4 regions of the Streptomyces sp. Tu6071 genome follow, and region 1 is predicted to be linked to each of the others. Evidence: riboswitches for the same ligand, from Rfam matches in the RefSeq annotation. Region 1 holds a riboswitch; each other region holds the start of a gene.

Evidence for each region. A riboswitch is a leader RNA that binds a small molecule or an ion and turns the genes downstream of it on or off. The one in region 1 is predicted to bind cobalamin.
Region 2: another riboswitch for cobalamin. It lies ahead of STTU_RS09715 (ribonucleoside-diphosphate reductase subunit alpha); the one in region 1 lies ahead of STTU_RS26735 (cobalamin biosynthesis protein).
Region 3: another riboswitch for cobalamin. It lies ahead of metE (5-methyltetrahydropteroyltriglutamate--homocysteine S-methyltransferase); the one in region 1 lies ahead of STTU_RS26735 (cobalamin biosynthesis protein).
Region 4: another riboswitch for cobalamin. It lies ahead of STTU_RS27275 (FecCD family ABC transporter permease); the one in region 1 lies ahead of STTU_RS26735 (cobalamin biosynthesis protein).

The regions. Positions count from the first base shown of each region.
Region 1 covers NZ_CM001165.1:6,321,117-6,328,746, forward strand. The annotation lists gene STTU_RS26730 (cobyric acid synthase) at 1-1,515, opposite strand; gene STTU_RS26735 (cobalamin biosynthesis protein) at 1,512-2,468, opposite strand; cobalamin riboswitch at 2,579-2,711, opposite strand; gene STTU_RS26740 (hypothetical protein) at 2,882-3,136, opposite strand; gene STTU_RS26745 (inorganic phosphate transporter) at 3,148-4,440, opposite strand; gene STTU_RS26750 (lysozyme) at 4,668-5,396, opposite strand; gene STTU_RS26755 (class II aldolase/adducin family protein) at 5,536-6,228, shown strand; gene STTU_RS26760 (alpha/beta hydrolase) at 6,797-7,630, shown strand, end outside.
Region 2 covers NZ_CM001165.1:2,400,336-2,407,965, forward strand. The annotation lists gene STTU_RS09690 (carbohydrate ABC transporter permease) at 1-98, opposite strand, end outside; gene STTU_RS09695 (extracellular solute-binding protein) at 347-1,627, opposite strand; gene STTU_RS09700 (GntR family transcriptional regulator) at 1,984-2,781, shown strand; gene STTU_RS09705 (DUF3311 domain-containing protein) at 2,986-3,276, shown strand; gene mctP (monocarboxylate uptake permease MctP) at 3,273-4,901, shown strand; cobalamin riboswitch at 5,280-5,401, shown strand; gene STTU_RS09715 (ribonucleoside-diphosphate reductase subunit alpha) at 5,539-7,630, shown strand, end outside.
Region 3 covers NZ_CM001165.1:494,533-502,162, reverse strand. The annotation lists gene STTU_RS02015 (MmgE/PrpD family protein) at 1-1,279, shown strand, start outside; gene prpB (methylisocitrate lyase) at 1,338-2,243, shown strand; gene STTU_RS02005 (bifunctional 2-methylcitrate synthase/citrate synthase) at 2,365-3,495, shown strand; gene metE (5-methyltetrahydropteroyltriglutamate--homocysteine S-methyltransferase) at 3,591-5,906, opposite strand; cobalamin riboswitch at 6,070-6,260, opposite strand; gene STTU_RS01995 (winged helix-turn-helix transcriptional regulator) at 6,334-6,876, opposite strand; gene STTU_RS01990 (MFS transporter) at 7,020-7,630, shown strand, end outside.
Region 4 covers NZ_CM001165.1:6,444,558-6,452,187, reverse strand. The annotation lists gene STTU_RS27285 (methyltransferase domain-containing protein) at 1-117, opposite strand, end outside; gene STTU_RS27280 (glucose-6-phosphate dehydrogenase) at 274-1,698, shown strand; cobalamin riboswitch at 1,745-1,877, shown strand; gene STTU_RS27275 (FecCD family ABC transporter permease) at 1,994-3,064, shown strand; gene STTU_RS27270 (ABC transporter ATP-binding protein) at 3,125-3,886, shown strand; gene STTU_RS27265 (ABC transporter substrate-binding protein) at 3,907-4,911, shown strand; gene STTU_RS27260 (medium chain dehydrogenase/reductase family protein) at 4,995-6,026, opposite strand; gene STTU_RS27255 (TetR/AcrR family transcriptional regulator) at 6,147-6,800, shown strand; gene STTU_RS27250 (DNA polymerase Y family protein) at 6,913-7,630, opposite strand, start outside.

The DNA.
Region 1 (7,630 bases):
TCACCCCGGTGCTCCCGGCGGCACGAAGGGCAGTCCCGGCGGAGCCCCCCGCTCGATCAGTCGCAGCAGCGCACGCGTGTCGGCGTGCTCCTCGATCAGATCCGCGAGCGCCTCCAGCTGCTCCTCCCGCAGGGCCCCGAACTCCGTGTCCGGCGCCGGTACGAACCTCCGCCCCGCCTGCGCGGCGACCCTCCGCAGGAAGGCCCGCCGGAAGCCGTCGCTCTCCAGCGACCCGTGCCAGTGCGTCCCCCACACCGATCCGACCCGGCACCCGTCGAGGAACGGCTCGTCGCCGCCCCTCACCTCCGCGACCCCGTGGTGGATCTCGTAGCCGTCCACGGCCTCCCCGAGCGCGGTCCCCGAGGGCCGGGCGAGCGTCTTCCCGCGCGCGAACCGCACCCGTACCGGCAGCAGCCCGAGCCCCGCCACGGTCCCGGCCCGCGACTCGACCTCGTCCTCGATCAGCTCGCCGAGCAACTGGAAGCCGCCGCAGATCCCGAGCACGGGCCGCCCCTCGGCCGCCCGCCGGGCGAGCGCGTCCGCGAGCCCCCGCTCGCGCAGCCACTCCAGCGCCCGCACCGTCCCCCGCGTCCCCGGCACCACCACGAGGTCCGCGTCCACGAGGTCCGCCGCCCGGTCCACGAACCGCACGACGACGCCCGGTTCGGCAGCGAGCGCGTCCACGTCGGTGAAGTTCGACATGAGCGGCACGGCGCACACGGCGACCCGCAGCACCTCTTCCCCGAACGGCTCCGCGAGCCGCGACTCGCGCACCGCGCCGCGCAGGGAGACGGCCATGCCGTCCTCCTCGTCGATGCCGAGCCCCGGCCGGAACGGCAGCACCCCGAAGGTGTCCCGCCCCGTCAGGTCCCGCAGCATCCGCAGGCCCGGTTCGAGCAGCGAGACATCGCCTCGGAACTTGTTGACGAGGTACCCCGCGACGAGCGCCTGGTCCTCCGCCGAGAGCAGCGCCGTCGTCCCGAAGAACGAGGCGAAGACACCGCCCCTGTCGATGTCCCCGACCACCACGACCGGCAGTCGGGCCGCCCGCGCGATCCCCATGTTGACGAGGTCGGTACGGCGCAGGTTGATCTCCGCCGGGCTCCCCGCGCCCTCGCAGATCACCGCGTCGTACGTGCGCCGCAGCTCCGCGAGGCAGTCCACGACCGTCCCGAACAGCTCCGCCTGCTTCCCCCCGTGGTAGCCGCGCGCGCTCAGCTCGCCGAGCGGCTTCCCGAGGAGCACGACCTGGCTCGACCGCTCCCCGCCCGGCTTGAGCAGCACCGGGTTCATGAGCGCGCTCGGCTCGACGCGCGCGGCCTGCGCCTGCATCGCCTGCGCGCGGCCGATCTCGGCGCCTTCGCGCGTGACGAAGGAGTTGAGGGACATGTTCTGCCCCTTGAACGGCGCGACGCTCACCCCCCGCCGCACGAGCCACCGGCAGATCCCGGCCGTCACGACGCTCTTGCCCGCGTCCGAGGTCGTCCCGGCGACGAGCAGCCCGCCCCCGGTCACCGCGCACCCCCCGGGCGCCGCGCGACGACGAGCCGCGCCGCGACGCACACCCCGAGCGCCGCCCACGTCACCCGCCGCGAGAGCCGCACCGCCCGCTCGACGTCCGCCACGGCGACCGGCCGCCCGCGCCGCGCGTTGAGCACGGGCCGGTGCTCGACCCGGCCCCCGTACGACAGCGTCCCGCCGAGCCGCACCCCGAGCGCGCCCGCGAAGGCCGCCTCGACGGGCCCCGCGTTGGGGCTCGGGTGCCGGTGCGCGTCCTCCCGCACGGCGGCGAGCGCGGTACGGGGCGCGCCGCCCACGAGTGCGGCGAGCCCGGCGGTGAGCCGGGCGCCCGGGAAGCCCATGACGTCGTCGAGCCGCGCGGCGGACCAGCCGAACCGCAGGTGGCGCGGCGACTTGTGGCCCACCATCGCGTCGAGCGTGTTGACGGCCCGGAAGGCGACGAGTCCGGGCACGCCGCCGAGCGCGCCCCACACGAGCGCCCCGACGACCGCGTCCGAGGTGTTCTCGGCGACGGACTCGACGACGGCGCGCGCGATGCCGTCCGCGTCGAGCCGGCGGGGATCGCGCCCGCACAGGTGCGGCAGGCGCTCGCGCGCGGCGGCGAGATCGTCCGCTTCGAGCGCGGCGGCGAGCGCGCGGCCCTCGCGCGCGAGCGACGTACCGCCCACGACGGCCCACGTCACGAGCGCGGTGAGCGCGGCGGACGCGGCGGGGGAGCGGCGCGCGGCGGTACGGGAGGCGACGGCGGCGAGCGCGGTGGCGCCGCCCGCGCACAGCAGGGTGTGCAGGGCGCCCGCACCGCGCTGGTCGCGCCACAACGCCTTCTCGGCGACGCCCGCGAGAGACCCGTACGCCGCGACGGGGTGGCCGCGGCGCGGATCGCCGAAGAGGGAGTCGCCGAGCAGACCGGCGGTGGCGCCGACCGCGAAAACACGTCCGGCGGACATGGCGTCAGTCCGCCGTCACGCCTCGCCGGGGGAACGGGCGGGCTGGCGGGTGCGCACTGCGGCGGATGCCGGGCATGGGGGTGTCCTACTCTCAGGGTCCGCGCCCTGGTACGACGTGATTCGGCGCCGGGAGTTCCTGACTCACGGGGATCACTCCCCGCTCACAGTGGCGGGACCGCGCCGGATTCGCACCGGTACTTCCTCCACAGCCGCCGAAATGGCCCCGGCAGTGCATCACGCCCCGAGACCGGGCGTCAACTCGCACTTGACGCACTCCGGGCACATCGCCCGGTCCGGACGTCCGGCCCCCCGCGCCCCCGCCCACGTCGCACGGACGCCCCGCCCGCCCACGCGAAAGCCCCGCGCCGCCCCCCGTGCGGGGGGCCTCGCGGGGCCCGTGGTGCCGGTCCGTCTCAGGCCACGATCACGTAGATCCCGAACGCGACGGCCGCGAGGCACACGCCGAAGCACGCGTACGCGCCGAGCCGGGCGAGCAGCGCCTGCCCGCCCGCGCCCGTACCGCCGCCCGTACCGCCGTCCTCCGCCGCCGTCGCCGCCGAGGCGCGCGAGAGGCCCGCGATGCCGAGGGCGAAGGCGCCGCCGAGGCCCACGGTGACGAGCAGGCTCACGCCGAAGACGGAGCCGAGTGCCGCCCAGTCGATGTTCATGCCGGTTCCTTTCAGGCCGCGGTGCCGGAGCCCGCGGTGTGACGCGGGGTCTCGGCCGTCGCCGGGGCGGGGAGTTCCGCCGTGAGCGGGGGGTGGAGTGCGTCGGGCGCCTCGGCGGCCGTCGGCTGGACCGGCACCGTGAGCGTCCCGGCGGGCGGCGGCGCGACCGAGGCGAGGGCCTGGGTGATCACTCCGGCGGGCTCGGCGTCGCCGGTCACGTCGTGGTGGCTCACCGGCCGGCGCCGCGACAGGACGTAGATCGTCGCGGCTCCCGCGAGGAGCAGCACCCCGGTGAGCACGACGCCCCATGTGCCCTGGCGGGTCAGGAACTCGGCGCCCGCGCCGACGAGCGCGGCGGCGGGGAGCGTGAGCAGCCAGGCGATCGCCATCCGCCCGGCCGTGGACCAGCGCACCGTGCCGCCCTTGCGCCCGAGGCCCGCGCCCATCACCGAGCCGGAGCACGCCTGGGTCGTGGAGAGCGAGAAGCCGAGGTGCGAGGAGGCGAGGATGACGGTCGCCGCGCCGGTCTGCGAGGCGAAGCCCTGCGGCGGTTCGAGGTCGGTGAGTCCGGTGCCCATCGTGCGGATGATGCGCCAGCCGCCGAGGTACGTGCCGAGCGCGATCGCGCACCCGGCCGAGAGGATCACCCACACCGGCGGGTTGGCCCCCGGCTTGAGCACATCGCCCGTGACGAGGGCGAGCGTGATGATGCCCATCGTCTTCTGCGCGTCGTTGGTCCCGTGCGCGAGCGAGACGAGCCCGGCCGAGGCGATCTGCCCCACCCTGTAGCCCTTCGCCCCGGTCTTCTCGTCGACACCGCGGGTCAGCCGGTACGTCAGCCGGGTGGCCGCGAAGGCGGCGAGCCCCGCGACGACGGGCGCCGCCACGGCGGGGATCACGATCTTGGTGACGATCGTGCCGCCGTTGATGCTGGAGAAGCCCGCCGACATGACGGCCGCCCCGATGAGCCCGCCGAAGAGGGCGTGCGAGGAGCTGGAGGGCAGGCCGAGCAGCCAGGTGAGGAGGTTCCACAGGATGGCGCCGACGAGCGCCGCGAAGATCACTTCCGTCCTGAGCCCGGACTCGTCGACGATTCCCCCGGAGATCGTCTTGGCGACCTCCACCGAGAGGAAGGCACCCACGAGGTTGAGCGCCGCGGACATCGCCACGGCCGTCTTGGGCTTGAGGGCGCCGGTGGAGATGGTGGTCGCCATCGCGTTGGCGGTGTCGTGGAAACCGTTCGTGAAGTCGAACACGAGAGCGGTGACGATCACGATCCCGAGGAGAAGCGTGATGTGTTCCATTTACCCAGGCTTCTGTTGGACGTCAATGTCACGCCGAACGTAAGCAATCCGAGTGAACGGAAGATGAACTGGGGCGGGCGCTGTGGTGACCCCGTCCGGAGCGGCCCCTCGCGCGGGCCCGTGCGCGGGACCCGGGGCGCCGCCGGCGCGGGTTCCGCTTGCGCCCCGTACCCGTCCGCCGCCCCTCCCGCACCACCGCGCCCCGCGCCCCTTCCCTCGACGCCCCCTCAGCCGTCCGTGAAGCGCTCCAGGTCCCCCTGGGACCCGTTGAACACGTTCTGGTCACCGGGCAGCGGTCCCTTCACCGCGTACTGCCACAGCGTCCAGTACGCCCACCCCGCCGGCAGCGTCCCCGGGCTGTCTGCCCAGTTCGCGAGCCACAGCGGGTGCGTGTCGGCGAAGGCCGTGCTGCGCCCGGTGCAGGTGTTCCACCAGTGCGCGCTCGTGTAGATCATCGGCCGCCGCCCGGTCAGCCGCAGCGTCTCGTCGCTGAAGTCGCTGATCCAGGCGCGCATCCTCTGCTTGCTGATGCCGTAGCACTTGTGCTGGGTGTTGTACGGGTTCGCCTCCAGGTCGAGCGCGGGCGGCAGCGTCCGCCCGTCCGGCCGCCAGTCGCCCCCGTTGCGCACGAAGTAGGCGGCCTGATCGGCGCCGGAGGAGCGGTCGGGCAGCGCGAAGTGGTACGCGCCGCGCAGCAGCCCCGCTTTCGCCGCGTCGTCGTACTGCTTCCGGAAGACCGGGCTGCGGTACGTGGTCGACTCGGTCGCCTTCACGTACGTGAACCGCGCGCCCTTGGCGCGCGCGTCGGCGAAGTTCACCTTCTCCTGGTGCGCGGAGACGTCGTGCCCGCGCGGCCCCTCGGGCCCGGCCGCGAGGGCCGGGGTCGCGGAGAGGGCCGCGGCGGCGAGGACCGCCGGGCCGAGCAGGACGGAACGGGTGCGGCGAAGAAGCCTCATGGAGCCCCCGGCGGGAAGAGGACGAACGGAAATCCTGCCGAGCGTAACGGCTGATACATATGCAAAACGGTAAATAAGCCCGCGATTCGCGATGCTCATCCGTCCGCGTCCCCGGAAAAGCGGCTGCGAGGATACGGGCATGACACGGACCCCGGGATCCGACACCCGCGCCGCCTGGGCGGAACTGCTCGCCACGGCGCGCCGCAGCGTCGCGGACGGACTCGTCACGGGCACCTCCGGCAACGTCTCCGTACGCGTCGAGGACCCGGCGCTCGGCACGCTCGTCCTCGTCACCCCGACGGGCGTCCCGTACGGGGAACTCGGCCCGGACGACCTCGTGGCCGTCGACCCGGCGGGCCGGCAGGTGCTCGGCACCCTGCGCCCGACGAGCGAACTCCCGCTCCACCTCGCCGTCCACCGGGACCGCCCCGAGGCCAGGGCCGTCGTCCACACGCACGCGGTGCACGCGACGGCGGCCTCGCTCCTGGTCGACGAGATCCCGCCCGTCCACTACGTCACGGCCCTCTTCGGCGGCCCGGTCCGCGTCGCCCCGTACGCCCTCTACGGCAGCGAGGCCCTGGCCGAGGCGGTCCGCACCGCCCTGACGGACCGCACCGCCTGCCTCCTCGCCCACCACGGCACCCTGACCCTCGGGCCCGACCTCCCCACGGCCTACGACCGCACCAGCCAGCTCGACTGGCTCTGCCACGTCTGGCTCACGGCCGCCGCGCTCCCGGACCGCACACCGCGCGTCCTGTCCCCGGACGAGCTGGCGGAGGCGGCCCGCGCACTGAGCGGCTACGGACAGCCGCCGGGCGGGACGGCGGACTGACAGAGGCGCAGGGCCCGAAGGGGCCGGGGCCCCGGGCATGAGCCGTCCGGCGTCTCCCGGCCCGCACGGTACGAGCCCCGCCCCCTCGTGCCCTCACCGCCGGGTCGCCACTGCGCCGCACGGGCGCACTGCCGGGCCGGGGCGGGAGGAGCGCCCGAGAAGGGGAAGACGCCTGGAAGGCGCTCCGCATCCCGCAGGTGCCCGGAGAGGAATCGTCCCGTGCCGAAACCGAGCCGTACCGCCCTGCCCCGCATCCCCGCCCCCCACCACCTCGGCCGCCATCTCACCCGCCGCCTCCCCACCCGCTTCCGCGTCCTCCTCGTCGCCCGCCGCCTCCCCGTCGTCGGCCCGGCCCTCACCGCCCGCCGCCTGGTGCGTCTCGCCCGGCTGGCCCGCCGCCACCGCCCGAGCCGCCGCCCCGCCAAAGGCTGGCGGCCCCCCGCCCCACCCCGCCCGGCCGCACGCGGCCCCCTTCCCGTGCCCCCGGCGCCCTCGTCCCCCCGCACCGTCCTCACCCACCCGCGGCCGTCCGGTGGCCGGGTCGCGCGGGCGGGCGGAGACTGGCGGGGTGCGCACCGTGAAGACCACCGCCCAAGCGACCGCGGCGGCGCTGACCGCCCTGCTCGGCGCCGGTGCCGCGGCCGTCGCCGCCGGGCGGCTCGCGGGCGAGGCGGGCCTGCGGCCCCGCCCCGGCCGCCCGCTCCCCACCGAGCCGAAACTCACCGTGCACACCGCGACCGCCGACCGCGTCACCCTCACCCGCGCCCTCGCCTCGCTCCGCCCCGGCGTCTACGGCCTCGCGGGCGAGGACGGCAGGCACGCCTCCGTCGGGCGGGTGCTCGAGGCGGAGGCGCACAAGGCGGACACGGTGGTACGCGAACTCCTCGACGGAGCAGGTGAGTTCAAGCCAGGAGCGCACGCGCAGCTCACCCCGCAGGTCTACACGGGCACACCGCGCACGGCGCTGGGCCTCGACTACGAGGACGTCGAGATCGCGGGCCTGCCGGGCGCGCTGCCCGCGTGGTTCGTCCCGGCGGCCCGCGCGACGTGGGTGATCGCCGCGCACGGACTCGGCACGACCCGGGAACACGCGCTCGTGCTCATGGACTTCCTGCACCGGCAGCAGTTCCCCGTGCTCGCCCTCGCCTACCGCGGCGACCCGGGCGCCCCGGCGGCCGAGGGCGGCCTCTCGCGGTTCGGCGCGGACGAGTGGCAGGACCTCGAAGCGGCGGTGCGGTGGGCCGTGCGGCACGGGGCGCGGCGCGTCGTCCTGCTCGGCTGGTCCACGGGGGCGTCGATGGCGCTGCGCGTCGCGGCGCGCTCGGAGCACCGCGACCGCATCGCGGGCCTGGTCCTCGACTCACCTGTCCTGAGCTGGCAGTACGCGCTCGAAGGGCTCGCC
Region 2 (7,630 bases), 3.9 Mb from region 1:
GCCTTCGCCGCTCTGGCCGAGGGGATTTCGGGTCCGCCCCCGGTCTTCACCTTGACCGGTCCCGGGTCCGTGCCCGGGAGCGGGGTCTCCACTGTCATGCTCGCCTTCGCTTTCTGGGCCTGCCGCCCGCGCGCCCGCTCGTGGGGGCCGTCCTGCTCGTACGGGCGTGTCCCGCTCTACGGGTACGGGGGCGGACCGGCGCGGACCGCTCGGGGTCCGGGGGGTCCGGGCTCGTACGTACGCGGCGCCGGGCACGGCCTGGACCCGTACGCGGCGGGGCCGGGGGCCGGGGCGGGGCGCACCGTCCGTGCGGTGTCCCCCGCCCGGCCCCCGGCCGGGGTGCTGCTTACTGCTGCTGCGCGAGGCGCTTGTTGAACTCGGCCTCGACCTGCTTGGCCGCGTCCGCCGGGGACTTCCCCTTGAGGACGGCCGTCATGTAGGTCCTGATCGGGTTCGGGGCGTTCTCGACCGGGGCCCACGCGGGGATGAGCGGCGTGGTGCCACCACCGGCGGCGGCGGGCGCGGCGGCCTGCGCGGCCGGGTTGCCGTCGAGGTTGCTCTCCAAGGAGGTCTTGTTGGGGATGACCCCGCCTTCCTTGGCGAGCTGGCCCTCGAACTTGTCGGAGAGCGCGAGCTTCAGGAACTCCTTGGCGAGGGCCTGCTTCTTGCTGCCCTCGGCGACGGCGAGGTTCGAGCCGCCGAGGAAGACGCCCTCGGGCTTGTCGGCGGTGGCGCCGGGGATCGTGAAGTAACCGATCTCCTTCTCGATCGCCGGGTTCGCCTTGATGGCGATGCCGGCCTCCCAGCCCATGCCGATGAAGGCGCCGGTCTTGCCCTTGGCGAAGACCTCGCCCTGCTGCGGGGTCGCCTCGTCCTTGTCCTTGGGGGCCTTGGAGAGCGCCTGGAACTTCTTGTAGGTCTCCATGGCGGCGGTGATCTTCGGGTCGGCCAGGTTGGAGACGTACTTGTCGCCGTCCTTCTTGACCAGCTCGGCGCCCTCGCCGATGGTGAGGCCGACGAAGTGGTACCAGTTCTGGCCCGGCAGGTAGATCGGCTCGGCCTTGGTCTTCTCGCCGATCTGCTGGAGATCCTTGTAGAACTCGTCCCGCGTCTTCGGGGTGTCGGTGATCCCCGCGTCCTTCCAGATCTTCTTGTTGTAGAGGACGACGCGGTTGGCGACGTACCACGGGGCGGCGTACTGCTTGCCGTCCACGATCGCCGACTTGTTGATCGACTCGGTCCAGTCGGAGCCGACCGAGGACTTGAGGTCACCGAGGTCCGCCAGGCCGCCGCTCTGGGCGTACGAGGGGGTCTGGGTGTTGCCGACCTCGAAGACGTCCGGCGGGTTCGACTCCGAGAGGGCGGTGGTCAGCTTCTGCTGGATGCCGTTCCACTGCTGGATCTCGAACTTGACCTTGGCCTTGGTCTTCTTCTCGAAGGCCGCGGTGAGGTCCTTCTGCCACTGGTCGGGGGCCGAGCCGTCCATGACCCAGACCGTCAGGGACTGGCCCTTGTAGCCGTCCTTGCCCGACGACGCCTTCGACGACGAGTCGTCGTCCGAGCCACACGCCGCGACCGAACCGATCATCACGACAGCGCCGATCGCCGCTATGAGCTTGCGCTTCACGCCACCCTCCTCAGGGATTCCAGCAACCCCCCACCCACAGCGACGGCACACGAAAGGCAGCACTCGCGGGACTGGGACCTGGTCGTTAATGGTGTAGACCAGTACCCCGGAGCTTGGCCTAGACCTTTAGGGGTGTCAAGGGTGTATAAGAGGGGCTGTCCGCTCCGTTATCGGACCGACACCTGCTCGTACGCGAAGGCGGTCCGCGGGGGGCGCGCGGGCAGCGTACCCAGCGAGCCGTGCCACGATGGGCGGCGCCACAAGCACCACCGCACCACAAGCGATACGGCACCACAAGCACCCAGGAGCGGCCGGTCCCCATGACGGCCGCCGAGCCGGAGAGGCGAGCGCGAACAATGGGCACCGACGGGGGCAGGACGCGATCCGGCCCGGACACCAAGGCCGCCGCGACCAAGGCCGGCGCGGGCCCTTCGGCACCCGCGCGCACCGCCCGGGTGCCGAAGTACTACCACCTCAAACGCCACCTCCAGGACATGACGCGCACCCTGCCCCCCGGCAGCCCGGTGCCGCCCGAACGCGCGCTCGCCGCCGAGTTCGACACGTCCCGCACGACCGTGCGCCAGGCGCTCCAGGAACTCGTCGTCGAGGGCCGGCTCGAACGCATCCAGGGCAAGGGCACCTTCGTCGCGAAGCCGAAGGTCTCGCAGGCGCTGCAACTGACCTCGTACACCGAGGACATGCGCGCCCAGGGGCTGGAACCGACGTCCCAGCTCCTGGACATCGGCTACGTCACGGCCGACGAGCGCCTCGCCGGGCTGCTCGACATCGACTCGGGCGGCAGGGTGCTGCGCATCGAGCGGCTGCGCCTCGCGAGCGGGGAGCCGATGGCGATCGAGACGACCCACCTGGCGGCCAAGCGCTTTCCCGCGCTGCGCCGTTCGCTCGTCAAGTACACCTCGCTCTACACCGCGCTCTCCGAGGTCTACGACGTGCGGCTCGCCGAGGCCGAGGAGACGATCGAGACCTCGCTCGCGACCCCGCGCGAGGCGTCCCTGCTCGGCACCGACGTGGGCCTGCCGATGCTGCTGCTCTCGCGGCACTCGGTGGACGGGCGCGGGGAACCGGTGGAGTGGGTGCGCTCCGTCTACCGGGGCGACCGTTACAAGTTCGTGGCCAACCTGCGCCGGCCGTAAGTCCGATACCTCCCGAAGGACAAAAACCCCCGCCCGCGCACACCCCGGACACCCCGGGCGCGGGCGACCGCCCGAACGCGTCCGCTATGCGGTACAGGGGTGTTGCCTGGCCGGTAACTGCCCTACATTTCCGCCGTCGCGTCGCGTGCGGCGACGCGTGCCCGCGCACACCGAGGTGCGCGGGGGAACGAGGGGAGCCGGAACATGGCACGGGACGCGGGAACGACGGCGGAGCCGGGGGGAGGTGACGGGACGCTGCCGGTCGTGACCCCTTTGCGGATCGTGGTCGGGCTCTGTCTCGTCGCGCCCTTCGTGGCGATGCTGTGGGTGGGTTCGTACGCGAAGATCGACCCGACCTTCATCGGGATTCCGTTCTTCTACTGGTACCAGATGCTGTGGGTCTTCATCTCCAGCGGACTGACCTTCCTCGCCTACAAGTTGTGGCAGCACGACCAGCGCGTGCGGCGCGCCCCGCGGGGCGGTGAGGTCAAGTGAAGGACGGCGTCAACGGGATCGCGCTCGCGGTCTTCATCTTCTTCTTCGTCGTCGTCACCGTCATGGGCTTCCTCGCGGCGCGCTGGCGGCGCTCCGGCGTGGAGAGCCTCGACGAATGGGGCCTCGGCGGTCGTTCCTTCGGCACCTGGGTGACCTGGTTCCTGCTCGGCGGCGACCTCTACACCGCGTACACCTTCGTCGCGGTCCCCGCGGCGATCTACGCGGGCGGCGCGGCCGGGTTCTACGCCGTGCCGTACACGATCCTCGTCTACCCGCTCATCTTCACCTTCCTGCCGCGCCTGTGGTCGGTCTCGCACCGGCACGGGTACGTGACGACCTCGGACTTCGTACGGGGCCGCTTCGGCTCCAAGGGACTCTCGCTCGCCGTCGCGCTCACCGGCATCCTCGCCACGATGCCGTACATCGCGCTGCAACTCGTCGGCATCCAGGCCGTCCTGGACGTCATGGGCGTGGGCGGCGGCGACGACACGAACTGGTTTGTCAAGGACCTGCCACTTCTGATCGCTTTCGCCGTACTCGCCGCGTACACGTACTCCTCGGGGCTGCGGGCCCCGGCGCTGATCGCCTTCGTCAAGGACGGGCTGATCTACCTCGTCATCGCGGTCGCGATCATCTACATCCCGATCAAGCTCGGCGGTTTCGACGACATCTTCGCGAAGGCCGGCGACGCGCTCTCGCAGAAGAACCCCGCGACGGGACAGCCGAAGGGCGCGCTCGCGCCCGGCGAGGCCGGGCAGTGGGGGTACGCGACGCTCGCCCTCGGCTCGGCGCTCGCGCTCTTCATGTACCCGCACTCGGTGACGGCGACGCTCTCGTCGAGCAAGCGGAACGTGATCCGGCGCAACACCACGATCCTGCCGCTCTACTCGCTCATGCTGGGGCTGCTCGCGCTCCTCGGCTTCATGGCGATCGCGAGCGGCGTCAAGGTGAGCAACGGCCAGCTCGCGATCCCGCAGCTCTTCGAGAACATGTTCCCGGACTGGTTCGCCGGGGTCGCCTTCGCCGCGATCGGCATCGGCGCGCTCGTCCCGGCGGCGATCATGTCGATCGCCGCGGCGAACCTCTTCACGCGCAACATCTACAAGGACTTCCTGAAGCCGGACGCGACCCCGGCGCAGGAGGCGCGGATCTCCAAGCTCGTCTCGCTGCTCGTGAAGGTCGGCGCGCTGATCTTCGTGCTCGGCATGGACAAGACAGTCGCGATCAACTTCCAGCTCCTCGGCGGCATCTGGATTCTCCAGACGCTCCCCGCGCTCGTCGGCGGCCTCTTCACGCGCTGGTTCCACCGCTGGGCGCTGCTCGCCGGCTGGGCGGCCGGGATGGCGTACGGGACGTGGGCGGCCTGGTCGACGTCCTCGCCGACGCAGGACCACTTCGGGGGCTCGTCGAAGGAGATCCCGGGGCTCGGCGAGATCGGGTACATCGGGATGACGGCCATCGTCCTGAACCTCGTGGTCACGGTCGTGCTCACCTTCGTCCTGCGGGCCTTCAAGGCGCCGGAGGGCGTGGACGAGACGCGGCCCTCGGACTACGTGGCCGACGCGGGCGACCCCGGCGTGAAGCAGGAGCTTCCGCCGGCGGTGCCGGAGACCGCGGGGCACTGACTCCCCGGGCGGGGGTTCGCGCGGGGCTCCGCCCCGGACCCCGCTCCTCGGACTCCCCCAGCCTTCGGCCGGGGGCCGCCGGGAGGGGCTGATTCTTTCAGCCCCTCCCGGCGTTCGTATGCCCCTGACATCTCCTCACTTTGCGCAACCGAAATGCGAACACGCGCACGCCCCGCTCCCCCCGGTAAAAACTCCGCCCCACCTCGCTTGTGGGGTCCCCTCAAGCCATACGATCGACGCCGCCGCCCCCACCGCCCCCCGTCACCCCACCGGGCACAGGACGCCTTGTCGGCACCCCACAACCGTTGACCCGCACGTAACAGTCCCCGCCCCCGACACAACATCTGGGGCCTCCTTTCCCGCCCGCCCCCCAGATGTATGCTCTTCCTCGCTGTCGGCAGGGGAATCCGGTGCGAGTCCGGGACTGTCCCGCAACGGTGTGCGACGCGCCCCGTGGCGTGTTGCGAGTCCGATGACCTGCCGAAAGCGCGCCGCCGTCCCACCCGGGCGCGGTGCCAGACGTCCGGGCCCCGCGGAAAGGGCCGGGGACGTGACGCGGTGTGCCCGAAAGCGCTGCCGTCGTCCCGTCGCCGCCCCGCACCCGAGGCCCCCAGCCGAGCGAGGGAGAGCCACCCCAGTGACCATCGCGCCAGCAGATCCCGCCTCATCGGTCGCGGCCGAGCAGGACCTTCCCGGGACCGCCTTGTTGCGGACCCTCACGGAACTCACCGCCGACCTCCCCGACACCGACCCCGGCCGGGTCGCCGCCGCCGCCCTGCGCGGTCGCAGCGCCCACGCCGACGAGGCGGAGCTGCGCGAGCTGGCCACCGAGGCCGCCGCCGGGCTCATCTCCGAGGACCCCGCCTACTCCCGGCTCGCCGCCCGCCTGCTGGCCCTCGCGATCGTCGAGGAGGCCGCGGGGCAGGGCGCGAGCGGCTTCGCGGCCTCCGTCGCCGTGGGCCACCGCGAGGGCCTCATCGGCGACCGCACGGCGGAGTTCGTCGCCGCGCACGCCGCCCGCCTGGACGCGCTCGTCGACACCGGGGGCGACGACCGCTTCGGCTACTTCGGCCTGCGCACCCTCTACAGCCGCTACCTCCTGCGCCACCCGATCACGCGCAAGGTCGTCGAGACCCCGCAGTACTTCCTGCTGCGCGTCGCGGCCGGGCTCGCCGCCGACGACAGCCTCCCGGCCGTCGACGAGGTCGCGAGCCTGTACCGGCTCATGAGCCGCCTGGACTACCTGCCCTCCTCGCCGACGCTCTTCAACTCCGGTACGCGGCACCCGCAGATGTCCTCGTGCTACCTCCTGGACTCGCCGAAGGACGAGCTGGACTCGATCTACGAGCGCTACCTCCAGGTCGCCCGGCTCTCCAAGCACGCGGGCGGCATCGGCATCGCGTACTCCCGCATCCGCTCGCGCGGTTCGCTGATCCGCGGCACCAACGGGCACTCGAACGGCATCGTCCCCTTCCTCAAGACGCTCGACTCCTCCGTCGCCGCCGTCAACCAGGGCGGGCGCCGCAAGGGCGCCGCGGCCGTCTACCTGGAGACGTGGCACTCGGACATCGAGGAGTTCCTGGAGCTGCGCGACAACACGGGCGAGGACCAGCGCCGCACGCACCACCTCAACCTCGCGCACTGGATTCCCGACGAGTTCATGCGCCGCGTCGCCGCCGACGCCGAGTGGTCGCTCTTCTCGCCGGCCGACGTGCCCGAGCTGACCGACCTGTGGGGCGAGGAGTTCGAGGCCGCGTACCGCGCCGCCGAGGCGAAGGGCCTGGCCCGCAAGACGATCCCGGCGCGCGAGCTGTACGGCCGCATGATGCGCACCCTCGCGCAGACCGGCCAGGGCTGGATGACCTTCAAGGACCACTCCAACCGCACCGCGAACCAGACCGCCGAGCCCGGCAGCGTCGTCCACTCCTCGAACCTGTGCACCGAGATCATCGAGGTCACCGACGACGGCGAGACCGCCGTGTGCAACCTCGGCTCGATCAACCTCGGCGCGTTCGTCGACAACGGCACGATCGACTGGGAGCGCCTGGACGAGACCGTCCGCACGGCCGTCACCTTCCTCGACCGCGTCGTGGACATCAACTTCTACCCGACCGACGAGGCGGCGAACTCCAACGCCCGCTGGCGGCCCGTGGGCCTGGGCGCGATGGGCCTCCAGGACGTCTTCTTCAAGCTGCGGCTGCCCTTCGACTCGGCCGAGGCGAAGGCCGTGTCGACCCGTATCGCCGAGCGCATCATGCTCGCCGCCTACGAGGCGTCCGTCGACCTCGCCGAGAAGCACGGCCCGGTCCCCGCCTGGGAGAAGACGCGGACCGCGCGCGGCGTCCTGCACCCCGACCACTACGACGTGGAGCGGACCTGGCCCGAGCGCTGGGAGGCGCTGCGCGCCCGTATCGCCAGGAGCGGCATGCGCAACTCGCTGCTCCTCGCGATCGCGCCGACCGCGACGATCGCCTCGATCGCCGGTGTCTACGAGTGCGTCGAGCCGCAGGTCTCCAACCTCTTCAAGCGCGAGACGCTCAGCGGCGAGTTCCTCCAGGTCAACGGCTACCTCGTCGAGGACCTGAAGAAGCTCGGCGTGTGGGACGCGCGCACCCGTGAGGCGCTGCGCGAGGCGAACGGCTCAGTCCAGGGCTTCAACTGGATTCCCGAAGAGGTCCGCGCGCTGTACCGCACCGCGTGGGAGCTGCCGCAGCGCGGGCTCATCGACA
Region 3 (7,630 bases), 5.8 Mb from region 1:
CGGCACGGGCGCGCGGGTCTTCGGCGCGCAGGGCCGGGTCAGCCCCGAGTGGGCCGCGTGGGCCAACGGCACCGCGGTGCGCGAGCTGGACTTCCACGACACCTACCTCGCCGCCGACTACTCGCACCCCGGCGACAACATCCCGCCGATCCTCGCCGTCGCCCAGCACACCGGGCGGACCGGCGAGGACGTGCTCCGCGGCGTCGTCGCCGCGTACGAGCTGCACGTCGCGCTCGTCAAGGGCATCTGCCTGCACGCGCACCGCATCGACCACGTCGCGCACCTCAGCGCCGCGACCGCGGGCGGCATCGGCGCGCTCCTGCGGCTGCCCACCGAGACCGTCTACCAGGCGATCCAGCAGGCCGTGCACACCACGACCTCGACCCGGCAGTCCCGCAAGGGCGAGATCTCCAGCTGGAAGGCGTACGCCCCCGCCTTCGCCGGCAAGGCCGCGATCGAGGCCGTCGACCGCGCCATGCGCGGCGAGACCTCGCCCTCGCCGATCTACGAGGGCGAGGACGGCTTCCTCGCCTGGATGCTCGACGGCCCCGAAGCCGACTACACGGTGTGGCTGCCCGAGGCCGGGGAGGCCCGGCGCGGCATCCTCGACACGTACACCAAGGAGCACTCCGCCGAGTACCAGGCGCAGGCGCTCATCGACCTCGCCCGCCGCATGGGCGAGAAGATCCCGCTCGACCGCGTCGCCTCGATCGTGCTCCACACGAGCCACCACACCCACAACGTCATCGGCTCCGGCGCCAACGACCCGCAGAAGTACGACCCGAAGGCGAGCCGCGAGACGCTCGACCACTCGGTCCCCTACATCTTCGCCGTCGCCCTCCAGGACCGCGCCTGGCACCACGAGCGCTCCTACGCGCCCGAGCGCGCCGCGCGCCCCGACACGATCGCGCTGTGGCAGAAGATCACCACGGTCGAGGACCCCGAGTGGACGCGCCGCTACCACGACCCGGACCCGCAGCAGCGCGCCTTCGGCGCCCGCGCCGTCGTCACGCTCGACGACGGCACCGTCATCGAGGACGAGCTGGGCGTGGCCGACGCGCACCCGGCCGGGGCCCGGCCCTTCGACCGCCCCGCCTACCAGGGCAAGTTCCGCACCCTCGCCGAGAACATCGTCACGCCCGAGGCGCAGGACCGCTTCCTCGGCGCGGCCGAGCACCTGGCCGAGCTGAGCGCGAGCGACCTCGACGGACTCTTCCCCGAGGTCGACACCGAGGCCGTCGCCGCCTACGACGCGAAGCTGCCGAAGGGCGTCTTCTGATGCCCGGGAGCCGCCCGACGCGCACCAGCATCCGCACCAAGCGGAAGGACCCGTCCTGATGCTGCACACCCGCACCACCCCGGCCCAGCGGCGCCGCGCCCTGCGCGAGCGGCTCGCGACGGGCCGCCTGCTCCAGATGCCGGGCGCGATCAACCCGCTCTCGGCGAAGCTCATCGAGGACACCGGCTTCGAGGCCGCGTACCTCTCGGGCGCGGTCCTCGCCGCCGACCTCGGGCTGCCGGACATCGGCCTGACGACGGTCACCGAGATCGCCGCGCGCGCCCAGCAGACGACGCGCGCCACCGATCTCCCGGTCCTCATCGACGCCGACACCGGCTTCGGCGAACCCATGAACGCCGCGCGCACCGTCCAGCTCCTGGAGGACGCCGGGCTCGCCGGGCTCCACCTGGAGGACCAGGTCAACCCCAAGCGCTGCGGGCACCTCGACGGCAAGTCCGTCGTCGAGCGCGACACCATGAGCCGCCGCGTCCGCGCCGCCGTCGACGCCCGCCGCGACCCGGACTTCCTCCTCATGGCCCGCACCGACGCGCGCGCCGTCGAGGGCCTGGACGCCGCGATCGACCGCGCCAAGGCGTACGTCGACGCGGGGGCCGACGCGATCTTCCCCGAGGCGCTCGCGAACGAGGCCGAGTTCGAGGCGTTCCGCAAGGCCGTGGACGTCCCCCTGCTCGCCAACATGACCGAGTTCGGCAAGGGCAAGCTGCTCACCGCGCGGGCCCTCGAAGACCTCGGCTACAACATCGCGCTCTACCCCGTGACGTTCCTGCGGCTCGCGATGGGCGCGGTCGAGGACGGACTGCGCACCGTCAAGGCGGAGGGCACGCAGGAGTCGCTGCTCCCGAGGATGCAGACGCGGTCGAGGCTGTACGAACTCCTCGACTACGAGGCGTACGCGTCCTTCGACTCGGCCGTCTTCGACTTCACGCTCCCGCCGGACGCCTGAGCCGCCCCCGGCCCACGTGGGCCGCGGTCCCGGGCGCCGGACACCCACCGGCGCCCGGCCCCCGGCCCCGTACCGACCCGTACGCACCCCGGCACCCGAACCCCTCCCGGAGGCACCACCCATGACCAGCACCCCGGAGATCCACCGCGGCCTCGCCGGCGTCTACGCCGACACCACCGAGGTCTCCACCGTCATCCAGGAGACCAACTCCCTCACCTACCGCGGCTACGCGGTGCAGGACCTCGCGGCGCACCACTCCTTCGAGGCCGTCTCCTACCTTCTGTGGCACGGCGAACTCCCCGACGAGAAGCAGCTCGCCGCGTTCGAGGCCGCCGAGCGCGCCCTGCGCCCGCTCAACCGCACCGAGTCCGAGCTGCTCGCCCGGCTGCCCGAGACGTGTCACCCGATGGACGTCCTGCGCACCGCCGTGAGCCTCTTCGGCGCCGAGGACCCGCGCGAGGACGACAACGGCGAGGAAGCGAACCTCGCGAAGTCGCTGTCCCTCTTCGCGAAGCTCCCCACCGTCGTCGCGGCCCACCAGCGCCGCCGCCGCGGTCTCGACCCGATCGCCCCGGACCCGCGGCTCGGCTACGCCGAGAACTTCTTCCACATGTGCTTCGGCGAGGTCCCGGACGAGGAGGTCGTGCGCTGCTTCGAGATCTCCCTCACGCTCTACGCCGAGCACAGCTTCAACGCCTCGACCTTCACCGCGCGCGTCATCACCTCGACGCTCTCCGACCTCTACAGCGCCGTCACCGGCGCGATCGGCGCGCTCAAGGGCCCCCTGCACGGCGGCGCCAACGAGGCCGTGATGGACATGCTCGACGAGGTGCGCGATCCGGCCGACGCCGCGCGCTGGCTCGACCAGGCGCTCGCCGAGAAGCGCAAGATCATGGGCTTCGGCCACCGCGTCTACAAGAACGGCGACTCGCGCGTCCCGATCATGCAGGGCGCGCTCGACCGGCTCGTGGCGCAGAGCGACAACCCCGAGGCCCCGCGGCTGGACAAGCTCCACGCGGCGCTGCGCGAGGCGATGTTCGAGCGCAAGCAGATCCACCCGAACCTGGACTACCCGGCCGGTCTCGCCTACCACCTCATGGGCTTCGACACCCCGGTCTTCACGCCCATCTTCGTGATGAGCCGCGTCACGGGGTGGACCGCGCACATCATCGAGCAGCTCTCGCACAACTCGCTGATCCGTCCGCTCGCCTCCTACGACGGTGTGGCGCAGCGCGAGGTGCCCAAGGGCTGAACGGTCGTCCGCCGGGCGGTGACGGGGAGGTCCCGCCCGGCGGGCAGGAGGCGGGGGCGCGGCGCCCTGACGCGCCGCGCCCCCGCCTCATCGGCTCACGCGTCCAGCTCGCCCCGCACCGTCCGGGCCGCCGCCACCAGGTGCTCCAGCGAGGCACGGGTCTCCGGCCACCCGCGCGTCTTCAGGCCGCAGTCCGGATTGACCCACAGCCGCTCCGGGGGGATCGCCTTGAGCCCCGTGCGCAGCAGCGCCGCGACCTCGTCCGCGCCGGGGACGCGCGGCGAGTGGATGTCGTACACGCCGGGACCGGCCTCGCGGGGGTACCCGTGCGCGGCGAGCTCGTGCGCGATCTGCATGTGCGAGCGCGCCGCCTCCAGGCTGATGACATCGGCGTCGAGGTCGTCGATCGCGTCCACGACGTCGCCGAACTCGGCGTAGCACATGTGCGTGTGCACCTGCGTGTGGGCATCGACGCCGCTCGTCGTGAGGCGGAACGCCTCGGTGGCCCAGGCGAGGTAGGCCGGGCGCGCGTCGGTGCGCAGCGGCAGCGTCTCGCGCAGCGCGGGCTCGTCGACCTGGATGACGCGCGTCCCGGCCGCCTCCAGGTCCCGCACCTCGTCCCTCAGCGCGAGCGCGACCTGCCGCGCCGTCTCGCCGAGCGGCTGGTCGTCCCGGACGAAGGACCACGCGAGCATCGTGACGGGCCCGGTCAGCATCCCCTTGACCGGCTTCGCGGTGAGCGACTGCGCGTAGGCCGTCCAGCGCACCGTCATCGGCGCCGGCCGCGAGACGTCGCCCGCGAGCACGGGCGGGCGCACGTACCGCGTCCCGTAGGACTGCACCCAGCCGTGCCGCGTGGCGAGGTACCCCGACAACCGCTCGGCGAAGTACTGCACCATGTCGTTGCGTTCGGGCTCGCCGTGCACGAGGACGTCGAGCCCGGCCTCCTCCTGGAAGGAGACCACCTGCCGGATCTCCTCCTCGATGCGCTTCTCGTACCCGGCCGTGTCGAGGCGCCCGGCGCGCAGGTCCGCGCGCGCGGCGCGGATCGCGCCGGTCTGCGGGAAGGACCCGATCGTCGTGGTGGGCAGCGGCGGCAGGGCGAGGTGCGCGCGCTGCGCGGCGGCGCGTTCCCGGTACGGGGCCGGGCGGCGCGCGTCGGCGTCGGTCACGGCGGCCGTGCGGGCCCGTACCGCCGGGTCGTGGGTGAGCGGGGACGCGGCGCGCGAGGCGAGCGCGGCGCGGTTGGCGGCGAGTGCGGCGGCGACCGCCTCCGTGCCGTGGGTCAGCGCCTTCGCGAGCGTCGCGAGTTCGGCGGTCTTCTGCCGGGCGAAGGCGAGCCAGCGCAGGACCTGCGGATCGATGTCCTTCTCGCGCGCGGCGTCGAGCGGGACGTGGAGCAGCGAGCAGGACGCGGAGACGTCGACGCGGTCCGCGAGACCGAGCAGCGTGCCGAGCGTCGCGAGGGCCCGCTCCAGGTCGCCGGTCCAGATGTTGCGCCCGTCGACGACCCCGGCGACGAGCCGCTTGCCCGGCAGGCCCCCGGCGGCGGCGAGCGCGTCGAGGTTCGCGGACGCCGCTCCGGTGAAGTCGAGCGCGAGCCCGTCCACGGGGGCCTTCGCGAGGACGGGCAGCGCCTCGCCGAGCCGGTCGAAGTAGCTCGCGACGAGGAGCTTCGGGCGGTCGGCACGGCCGCCGAGGTACGCGTAGGCCCGTTCGGCGGCGGCGAGTTCGGCGGGGGTGCGGTCCTGGACGAGCGCGGGCTCGTCGAGCTGGACCCACTCCGCGCCGGCCGCCCGCAGGTCGGCGAGGACTTCCTCGTACACGGGGAGCAGCCGGTCGAGCAGGCTCAGCGGCGCGAAACCGTCCTCGGTGCCGGGGGCGGCCTTGGCGAGCAGGAGGTAGGTGACCGGGCCGACGAGGACGGGCCGCGCGCGCAGCCCGAGGGCGAGCGCCTCGCGCAGCTCGCCGACCTGCTTCGCGGAGTCGGCGGTGAACCCGGTGTCCGGGCCCAGCTCGGGCACGAGGTAGTGGTAATTCGTGTCGAACCACTTCGTCATCTCCAGCGGCGCGACGTCCCGCGTGCCGCGTGCCATGGCGAAGTAGCCGTCGAGCGCGTCGGCCGCGACGGCGGCGCGGTGGCGCGCGGGGATCGCGCCGACCATGACGCTCGTGTCGAGCACGTGGTCGTAGAGGGAGAAGTCGCCGGTGGGGACTTCGTCGGCGCCGTCGGAGGCGAGCTGTCGCCAGGCGGCGGCGCGCAGTCCGCGTGCGGTGTCCTGGAGACGCGCGGCGTCGACGCGGCCCTGCCAATATCCCTCGACCGCCTTCTTCAGCTCCCTGTCGGGGCCCTGGCGGGGGTAGCCGTACACGGTGGCCCGTGCTGCCGCGGCTGCGGACTTCGGTGTCACGGAGATCTCCTTCGCGAGATGAATCCCTGAGATCCCGGGTGTCCACGGGGGCGCGAAGGAACGACGAAGGAGGCGGGACCGCTTGCGTCCGCCGCCTGTGCTCGCCGACCCGCCCACGAGGTCACCGGGATGTCCGGGCGCGCTGTCGGAGCGCGTCCGGGCGACTGGCAGGTCTTCGGACTCGCGGGCACGCCCTCCGGACGGAGGACACCTACTGGCCGTCGCTTCCCAGACCCGTACCCGGGCCCAGTGCGTATGACGGCGGTCGTTCCCGCTCACCGCTGCGGGGCAGTCCCGGATTCCCACCGGGTTCCCTCTTGCGACGCTCCCGCCTGGCGGACGGGGCGAACCAGTCGCTGCGGGCAGTGTAGGGGCTGCGGGGGAGAGGGCGGTGGGGGCGTTCGGGGAGTGGACCGGTCCGGGTGGTTCAGCCCCGCGCCGTGATCCCCGTGGTGTCGACCGGGTCGAGGATGCGGCGGCGGCGCAGCAGGACGCGGCTGACCGGGTCGGCCGGGTCGGGGTCGAGGCCCGGCCCGGGGAGCATGTCGATGTCGCCGGGCTCGGGAAGCGTCCCGCAGTGCGGGCACGTGCCCTGGAGGGCGAGCGGGGTGTCGCACTGCGCGTGCCGGAACTCGCGCAGCGGCCGGGTGCCGCCGAACTCGCCGCGTCCCCACACGCCGAGCCCGTACAGGACGAGCCACAGGCTCTCGCCGCGTGGCGTCAGCACGTACTCCTCGCGGGGCGGTGACTCCTGGTAGCGGCGCTTGACGAGGATGCCGTGCTCGGTGAGGGACTGGAGGCGGGCCGCGAGGACGGCGCGCGGCACGCCGAGGTGCGCGAGGAAGTCGTTGTAGCGGCGCACCCCGTAGAAGGCGTCGCGGACGATCAGGATCGTCCACCGCTCGCCGATGATCTCCAGCGCGCGGGCGACGGAGCACTCCTGCCGCGCGTAGTCCTTGCCGAGAGCCATGGGGCCCAGCGTACCCGTTTTGCGGTTCGGTGAACGAACCGACTGTGCTACGGTCGGCCCGTTCAAGGTTCAGTGAACGAACTTAAGGGGCCGCAAGGCGGGTTGAGTCCCGCTGCCGCGTGCCGGAGGCTGGGGAGGACGACATGGGGCGTGGTACGGACGGGCCGACGAGGACGGGGCCGGGGGCGGCGGTACGGGAACGGGAGCGGCGCCCCGCCGGGCCCGCGCGCGTGACGGGGCGCGGGGTGCTCCTGCTGACGACGGTCGCGACGGTCCTCGCGATGATGAACTACACGGGCCCCCTCGTGACGGTCCCCGCCACCGTCGCGGATCTCGGGACGGGCGTCTCGGCGCAGTCGTGGCTGCTCAATGGCACCCCGCTGGGGCTCGCCGCGGTGCTGCTCGTGGCGGGTTCGCTCGCGGACGACCTGGGGCGGCGGCGGATGTTCACGGTGGGCGTCCTGGCGCTCGGCGTGACGACGGGGCTCGGCGCGCTCGCGCCGTCCACGGTGCTGTTCACCGTGGCGCGCGTCGCGCAGGGCGCGGCGAGTGCGGCGGTCCTCACGAGCAGTCTCGGACTGATCGCCCACGCCTTCCCCGGCGGCGCGGCGCGGATCAAAGCCACGGGGATGTGGGGCGCGGGCGTGAGCGCGGGGATCGCGCTCGGGCCGCTGCTCTTCGGCGCCTTCGGGCCGCTCGCGACGGCCTCGTGGGCGGCGGGGCTGCGCGGCGCCGAGTGGCGGGCGGGGTACGT
Region 4 (7,630 bases), 120 kb from region 1:
CGTCATGCGCGCCCCGCCTCTCGCCCGTACGTCCCGTGGCCCCGCGCCTCGCGCGACCGTGTGCCGCCGATCCTGGCAGCCGCCACTGACAACGTCCCCGCCCTCGCCCGCGACCAACGCCGATCCGCCGGGCGGGGCACGGTGCTCACCCGAGCGGCCCCGGCGGCGAGGTGACGAGCCGACAGGCGCACAAGGCTGGGAAGCGGGTACCCGACCCCGGTCAGCCCCGGCCCCCCGGGCCCGGCCCGTTCTCGTACGAGAGGCGCTTCCCGCATGGCTTCCGACACCCCGGCCGACGGCCGTCCGCTGCTCCTGGTCCTCTTCGGCTCCACCGGCGACCTGGCCAAGCGCAAGCTGTACCCGGCGCTCTTCCAGCTCCACGCGCGCGGCCTCACGTCGAAGGAGTACGCCGTGATCGGCTCCGGCCGGCACTCCCCCGGCACGGACGAGGACTTCCGGGAGATCGTCTCGGAGGCGGTGAAGGGGGCGCACGGCGGCGAGGCCCCGGCGGGTCTCGACGAGTTCACCGCGCGCTTCCGTTTCCAGTCCTCGTCGGCGGAGGACGGCGAGGACCTGGCCCGGGTCGTGCGCGAGACCCGCGAAGGGCTCGGCGCGGACACCCGTACCCTCCTGTACCTCTCGGTGCCGCCCGCGAGCATGTCGGGGATGCTCGGCATGATCGGCTCGACCGGGCTCAGCGACGACGCGGTGCTCGTGATGGAGAAGCCGTTCGGCGAGGACGTCGCGAGCGCGTGCGCGCTCAACAAGCGGCTCCACGAGATCGTCCCCGAGGAACGCGTCTTCCGCGTCGACCACTTCCTCGGCAAGGAGGCGGTGCGCAACCTCCTCGCGCTGCGGCTCGCGAACGGCTGGCTGGAGTCGGTGTGGAACCGCGAGCACCTCGCGTACGTGCAGATCGACGTGCCCGAGGAGATCGACATCGAGGGCCGGGCCTCCTTCATGGAGTCCACGGGGACCTTCCGCGACATGATCCCCACGCACCTCGGGCAGGTCCTCGGCATCGTCGCGCTCGACCTGCCCGAGCGGTACGGGGCGGACGAGCTGCGCGAGGCGCGGACCGCGCTCTTCCGGAAGCTGCGGCCCTTCTCGCCCGACGAGACGGTGTTCGGGCAGTACGAGGGCTACCGCGAGGAGGACGGCGTCGCGGCCGACTCGACCGCCGAGACCTTCGTGGCGCTGCGCGCCTGGATCGACGACCCGCGCTGGGAGGGCGTGCCGTTCCTGCTGCGCACGGGCAAGGCGATGGGCGTCTCGCGGCAGCAGGTGACGATCGGGCTGCGCGAGGCGTCCCGGGTCCCGGGGGCCGACTACGCGGCCTGCGACCGGCCCTCGGAGTGGGTCTTCGACCTCACCGACCCGCCGCGCTTCGGCGTCGAGGCGTACGGGAAGCGGCCCGGGACCGGCTTCCGGCTCGTCCGGGCGCCGCTCATGCTCGACGAGGGCACGGCCTTCCCCGACGACCCGCCGCTGACCGCGTACGCGCGGGTCTTCCTCGACGCGCTCGCGGGCGACCCGACGTGGTTCACGGGCGCGGAGGAGATCGAGCGGTTGTGGGAGGTGTGCGCGGACGTGCAGGGCGAGGGGGGCGTACCGCTGCCGTACGCGCGGGGCTCCTTCGGGCCCACGGCGGCGCTGGAGCTGGCGGGGAAGCGGGGGTGGCGGGTGCCGGAGAAGTGAGGCACGGGGGACGTAAGTGGCGTCCCGGCGGTTCGCCCCTGACGGGGGTTTGCTAGCCTGCACGGGCCTCTCGTGGGGGAAGCCGGTGGGAATCCGGCGCTGACCCGCAACGGTGTGCGTGGCCCACAGGGTGTCCTGGGGGCCGCGCGAGCCCGATCGCCCGCGGCAGGAGTACCGACCCCGTCGACCGCTCGCCGTGGACTGCGAGCAGGGACCGCCACGAAGCCCCTCCGGGCCCCACCGGCGCCCTGCGCGTTCCGCCGGTGGCCGCCCTCCCGGAGGATGCGCGCCCGTCATGTCCCTCACCACCGCGCCCCGAGCCGAGGGCACCCGCCGCATACCCGTGCCCCCGCTGCTCCTCGGGCTCGCGCTCGTGCTGCTCGCCTCGCTCGTGTGCGGGGTCGCGCTCGGTGCGACGGGGATCGGCTGGGGGCGGGTGCTGCGGCTGCTGTGGGCCGGGCTGAGCGGCGGGAGCGTCGGCGCGGACGACGCGGGGGCCTACACGATCGTGTGGGAGATCCGCTTCCCGCGCGTCGTGCTCGCGGCCGTGGTCGGCGCGGGGCTCGCCGCCGTCGGGGTCGCGGTGCAGGCGCTCGTACGGAACGCGCTCGCCGACCCCTTCGTGCTCGGCATCTCCTCGGGCGCCGCCGTGGGCGCCAACGCCGTCATCCTCTTCGGCGCGCTCGCGGGCCTCGGCGTGTGGGCGCTGTCCTTCTCGGCCTTCGTCTCCGCGCTCGCGGCGACCGCCCTCGTCTACGCGGTGGCCCGCTCCGCGCTCGGGCTCAGCCCGCTGCGGCTCGTCCTGACGGGGACCGCGCTCGCGTACGGCTTCCAGGCGGTCACGACGGTCATGGTCTTCGGCGCGGAGCGGGGCGAGGCGGCGCGCTCGGCGATGATGTGGCTGCTCGGGAGCCTCGGCGGGGCGACGTGGCCGAAGGTGCCGCTCGTCGCCGCGACGGTGCTCGCGGGTCTCGTGTGGCTCGGGGTGCGGGCGGGGGCGCTCGACGCGCTCGCGATGGGCGACGAGACGGCGGCGGCGCTCGGCGTGCCGCCCGACCGGCTGCGGCGCGAACTCTTCGTCGTGACGGCGGCGGTGACGGGGACCGTCGTCGCGGTGAGCGGGGCGATCGGTTTCGTCGGGCTCATGGTGCCGCACCTCGTACGGATGCTCGTCGGGGCCTCCCACGCGCGGGTCCTCGCGGTCGCGCCGCTCGCCGGGGCCGTGCTCCTCGTGTGGGCCGACCTGCTCTCGCGCCTGCTGCTCGCGCCCACCGAACTGCCCGTCGGGGTCGTCACGGCGGCGCTCGGGGTGCCCGCCTTCCTGCTGCTCATGCGGCGCGGCGGGCACGCGCTCGCGGGACGCTGAGCGCGGAGAGCCCGAGGCCGGCCCCGTACCCCGTATTCAAGACCGTCCGGAGGAAGTGACATGCGGCTCGACATCGAAGGCGTCTCGGTCGAAGCGGCGGGCGCGCGGCTCGTCGACGCGGTCGTGCTCGACGCGCCCGCCGGGGCCTTCGTGGGGCTCGTCGGGCCGAACGGGAGCGGCAAGTCGACGCTGCTGCGGTGCGTGTACCGGGCGCGGCGCCCCGACGCGGGGGTCGTACGGGTCGGGGGCGAGGACGTGCACCGCCTCGCGCCCCGGGCCGCCGCGCGGCTGCTCGCCGCACTGCCGCAGGAGACGGCCGCCGACTTCGACTTCACCGCCGCCGAGGTCGTCGCGATGGGGCGGCTCCCGCACCGCGAGCGCTCCGCCGCGCGCGACCGGGAGATCTGCGCGCGGGCGCTCGCGGACGCGGGCGTCGCGCACCTCGCCGCGCGCGGCTTCCAGTCGCTGTCGGGCGGTGAGAAGCAGCGCGTGCTCATCGCCCGCGCGCTCGCCCAGGAGCCGCGCGTCCTCGTCCTCGACGAGCCCACGAACCACCTCGACATCGCCCACCAGCTCGATGTCCTGCGCCGGGTCCGCGCGAGCGGCCCGACCGTGCTCGCCGCGCTGCACGACCTCAATCTCGCCGCCGCGCACTGCGACCTCCTGCACGTCCTGCACCGGGGGCGCGTCGTCGCCTCGGGCCCGCCCGACGAGGTGCTCTCCGCCGCGCTGCTCGCGGAGGTCTTCGGCGTACGGGCGCATCGCGTGCGCCACCCGGAGACGGGTGCGACCCAGTTCCTGTTCGACCCCCTGACTCCCTGAAGACCCCGGAGGGTTCTCCCGTGCGCAAGCTCCTCACCACCGCCTCGCTCGGCCTCGCCGCCGCCGTCACGCTGACCGGCTGCGGCGCGAAGGTCGAGCACGACGACGGGAAGGCCGCGAAGGCGGAGGCGGTGACCGTCACCAACTGCGGCGAGAAGGTCACGTACGACAAGCGGCCCGAGCGCGTCGTGACCAACGACATCGGCATCACCGAGCTGATGTTCGCGCTCGGTCTGGAGGACCGCATGGCCGGGTACGCCATGCCGGACGACAAGGGCTCGTTGACGGGCGTGCCGTACAAGGACGCGTACAACAAGGTGAAGTGGATATCGAAGGACCGCGTCACCAAGGAGAACGCGCTCGCCGCGCACGCCGACCTCGTCTTCGCGGGCTGGAACTACGGCTTCAACGAGAACGCGCTGACCCCCGACGAGCTGCACAAGGCCGGCATCGGCACGTACCTGCTCACCGAGTCCTGCCGCAACGCCCGCACCGGCACCTCGCGCGGCATCATGCCGCCGCTCGACGCGCTCTACACCGATCTGGACAACCTCGGGAAGATCTTCGGCGTCGAGGCGCGGGCCACGAAGCTGATCAGGGAGTACAAGGCGAAGGTCGCGGCCGTGCGCGCGAAGGCCCCCGCGAAGCGGCCCTCGGTCTTCCTCTACGACAGCGGCCAGGACCAGCCCTTCACCTCGGGCAGGTACGCGGCGCCCGAGCAGATCATCAGCGAGGCCGGGGGCGTCAACATCCTGCACGACCTCAAGGACTCGTGGACGACGGTCGGCTGGGAGACGGTCGTGAAGCGGAACCCGGACGTCATCGTCGTCAACGACTACGGGGCGACGAGCGCGAGGAAGAAGCGGGACTTCCTGCTGTCGTACCCGCCGCTGCGGAACGTGTCCGCGATCAAGAACAAGCGCGTGTACGTGCTGGACTACGCGGACCTGGTGGAGAGCCCGCGCAACCCCTCGGCGATCGAGCGGCTCGGCGGGTACCTGCGGGAGGTCGCCGACGCGGGGTGAGGGGTGCGGGGGACGTCCGCCCCGGGGCAGGCGTGCCGGGGCGTGCCGGGGGTGGCTCTCCGGTGCGCCTGCCCTCCCCGGCCTCACGGTGTCAGGACGATCTTGCCGCTCACCGTGCCCGACTCCGCGAGGCGCATCGCCTCGGCGGTCCTCGCGAGCGGGAAGGTCCCGGCGACGCGGGCGGTGATCTCGCCGCGTGCGAGCGCGGTGAGGACCGCCGTGAGGTCGGCGCGCAGGTGGGCGCGGAAGCGTGCCTTGTTCCGCGAGCCGGCCCAGATGTTGTAGAAACCGGCGCCGCGGCCGTTGGGCAGCACCTGCCACAGACCGAGGCGCGCGAAGAGCTTGATCACCGGCCAGTGCCGCGAGCCCGTGTCGTCCCGCGTCGACGCGGTCCCGTACGCGACGAGCGTGCCGCCGCGCGCGAGCAGCCGCCAGGAGTCGACGATCCCGGGCCCTCCGACGTGGTCGAAGACGGCCGCGACACCCTCGGGCGCCAGCTCCCGCACCCGCGCGGCCACTTCGCCGTCGTGGTAGTCGACCGGCGTGACGCCGAGCGCGCGCAGCGCCTCGTGGTGGCGGGCCGACGCGGTGCCGATGACCTCGACGCCCGCGGCGCGTGCGAGCTGGACGAGGACGGAGCCGACGCCGCCGCTCGCGCCGTGCACGAGGACGGTCTGCCCGGCGCGCACCTTGGCCTTGCGGTGGAGCATCTGCCAGGCGGTGATGCCGTTGACGACGACGGTCTCGGCCTCCTCGGCGCTCACGCCCTCGGGCACCGGTACGAGGTCGGCGGCGGCGACCCGTACGCGGCTCGCCCAGCCGCCCACCTTGAGCAGCGCGGCCACCCGCCGCCCCACGAGCCCCGGGTCGACGCCCGGCCCCGCCTCGTGGACGCGGCCCACGACGTCGTACCCCGGCACGAAGGGGAACGGCGGCTGGTCGAAGTACCGGCCGCGCCGCATCTGCTGCTCGGCGAAGGAGACCCCGCTCGCCTCCATCGCGAGCACCACCTCGCCCTCGCCGGGCACGGGCGCCTCCGCCTCCCGTACCTGGAGGCCCTCCGGCTCCACGACGCCCGGCAGGACGACCTCGACAAGACGTGCGCGCTCACTCATGACGCTCCCCGATCCATAGATGCTCTCGCTTTCGTGAGAAGTTGTAACTCATCCTTGGCGTGAGAGTCAATAACGGCAGTGATAGTCTCTAACGAAACGAGCCGAGGAGAGGAAGCGCGTGTGAGCGAGCCGAGGACGTCCCGCGAGCGGTACCGCGCCCAGGTGCGCGAGGACATCAAGCGCCACGCCTGGGAGCAGATAGCGACGGCGGGGGCGAGCGCGCTGTCGCTCAACGCGATCGCGAAGCGGATCGGCATGAGCGGCCCCGCCCTCTACCGGTACTTCGCCAGCCGCGACGACCTGATCACCGACCTCGTGAGGGACGCCTACCGCAGCCTCGCCGACGCCTTCCTGGCCCGCGCGGCCGAGGGCACCGACCTCCCCGGCCTCGCGGGGACCCTGCGCGCCTGGGCACTCGCCGACCCGCAGCGGTACTTCCTCGTCTACGGCACCCCGCTGCCCGGCTACCACGCGCCCGAGGACACGGCGCTCACGGCCTCGGAGATCATGACGGTGCTCCTCGACGTGTGCGCGGCACAGGACGGGCCGGACACCCAGCCCCCGGGCGTCGTGCCCCCGGCGGAGGGGTACTTCGCCGAGCACGGCGAGTGGACCAGGGGCCACCCCGCGAGCCCGGCCGCCCGCCTGCGCGCCCTCACCGTCTGGACCCGCCTGCACGGAGTCCTCTCGCTCGAACTCGCGGGCGGCTTCCACGGCATGGGCTTCGACCCGGCGGTGCTGTACGCGGCGGAGGTGGAGTCGCTGATGAAGTGACGGGGCGGGGAACGGGGGCGGCGGGATCACGGGGCGAGAAGGCGGCGGGCCACGGCCCCCGCCCGCTGTCGGCTCGTGGGAAGGCGGGCGGACCCTTACCGGCGTGGGCCTCTCAGGCCGCCAGCGTCCCCGGCACCACCGCTCCGGCGCCGAAGCGGCGCCGCGCGCGGTCGGCCGCCGCCTCCAGGCGGTGCGCCTTGTCGTCCTCGGGGTCCAGGCTGAGCTGGTGGGCCGCCCCGGCGGCGGGCCGCAGGCCCTCGGCGCGCAGCACGAGCCCCCGTACCCGGGCGCGTTGCAGGCCGAGCGCCTCGTGCAGGCCGTACGCGGCGGCGGTGAGCGCCCGGGTGTGGGCGGTGGGCTCGGGCAGGGCGCGGGAACGCACGGTGGTGGAGCGGTCGGCGTAGCGGACGGTGAGCTGGAGGCTCGCGCACACCTGTTCCTCGGCCCGCAGCCGGGCGCCGAGTTCCTCGGTGAGCGAGAGCAGGGCGCGGCGCCGGCGGTCGCGGTCGAGTTCGTCGCGGTCGAAGGCGCGGTGCGCGGAGAGGGCGCGGGAGAGCGCGTCGGGGGTGACGGGCGTGGGGTCGATACCGTGCGCGCGGGCGCGCAGTTCGCGTCCGGCGCGGGCGCCGAGGATGCGCTGGAGGGTGCCGAGCGGGGCGGCGGCGACGCGTCCGGCGGAGTCGAGTCCGTAGGAGCAGAGCGTACGGGCGGTGGCGGGGCCCACGCCCGGCAGCGCGATGACGGGCTTGCGGTCGAGGTACTCGGCGAGCCCGTCCTCGGTGACGGTGACGGTCGTGCCGAAGCGGGCCTCGCGCGCGGCCATGCGGGCG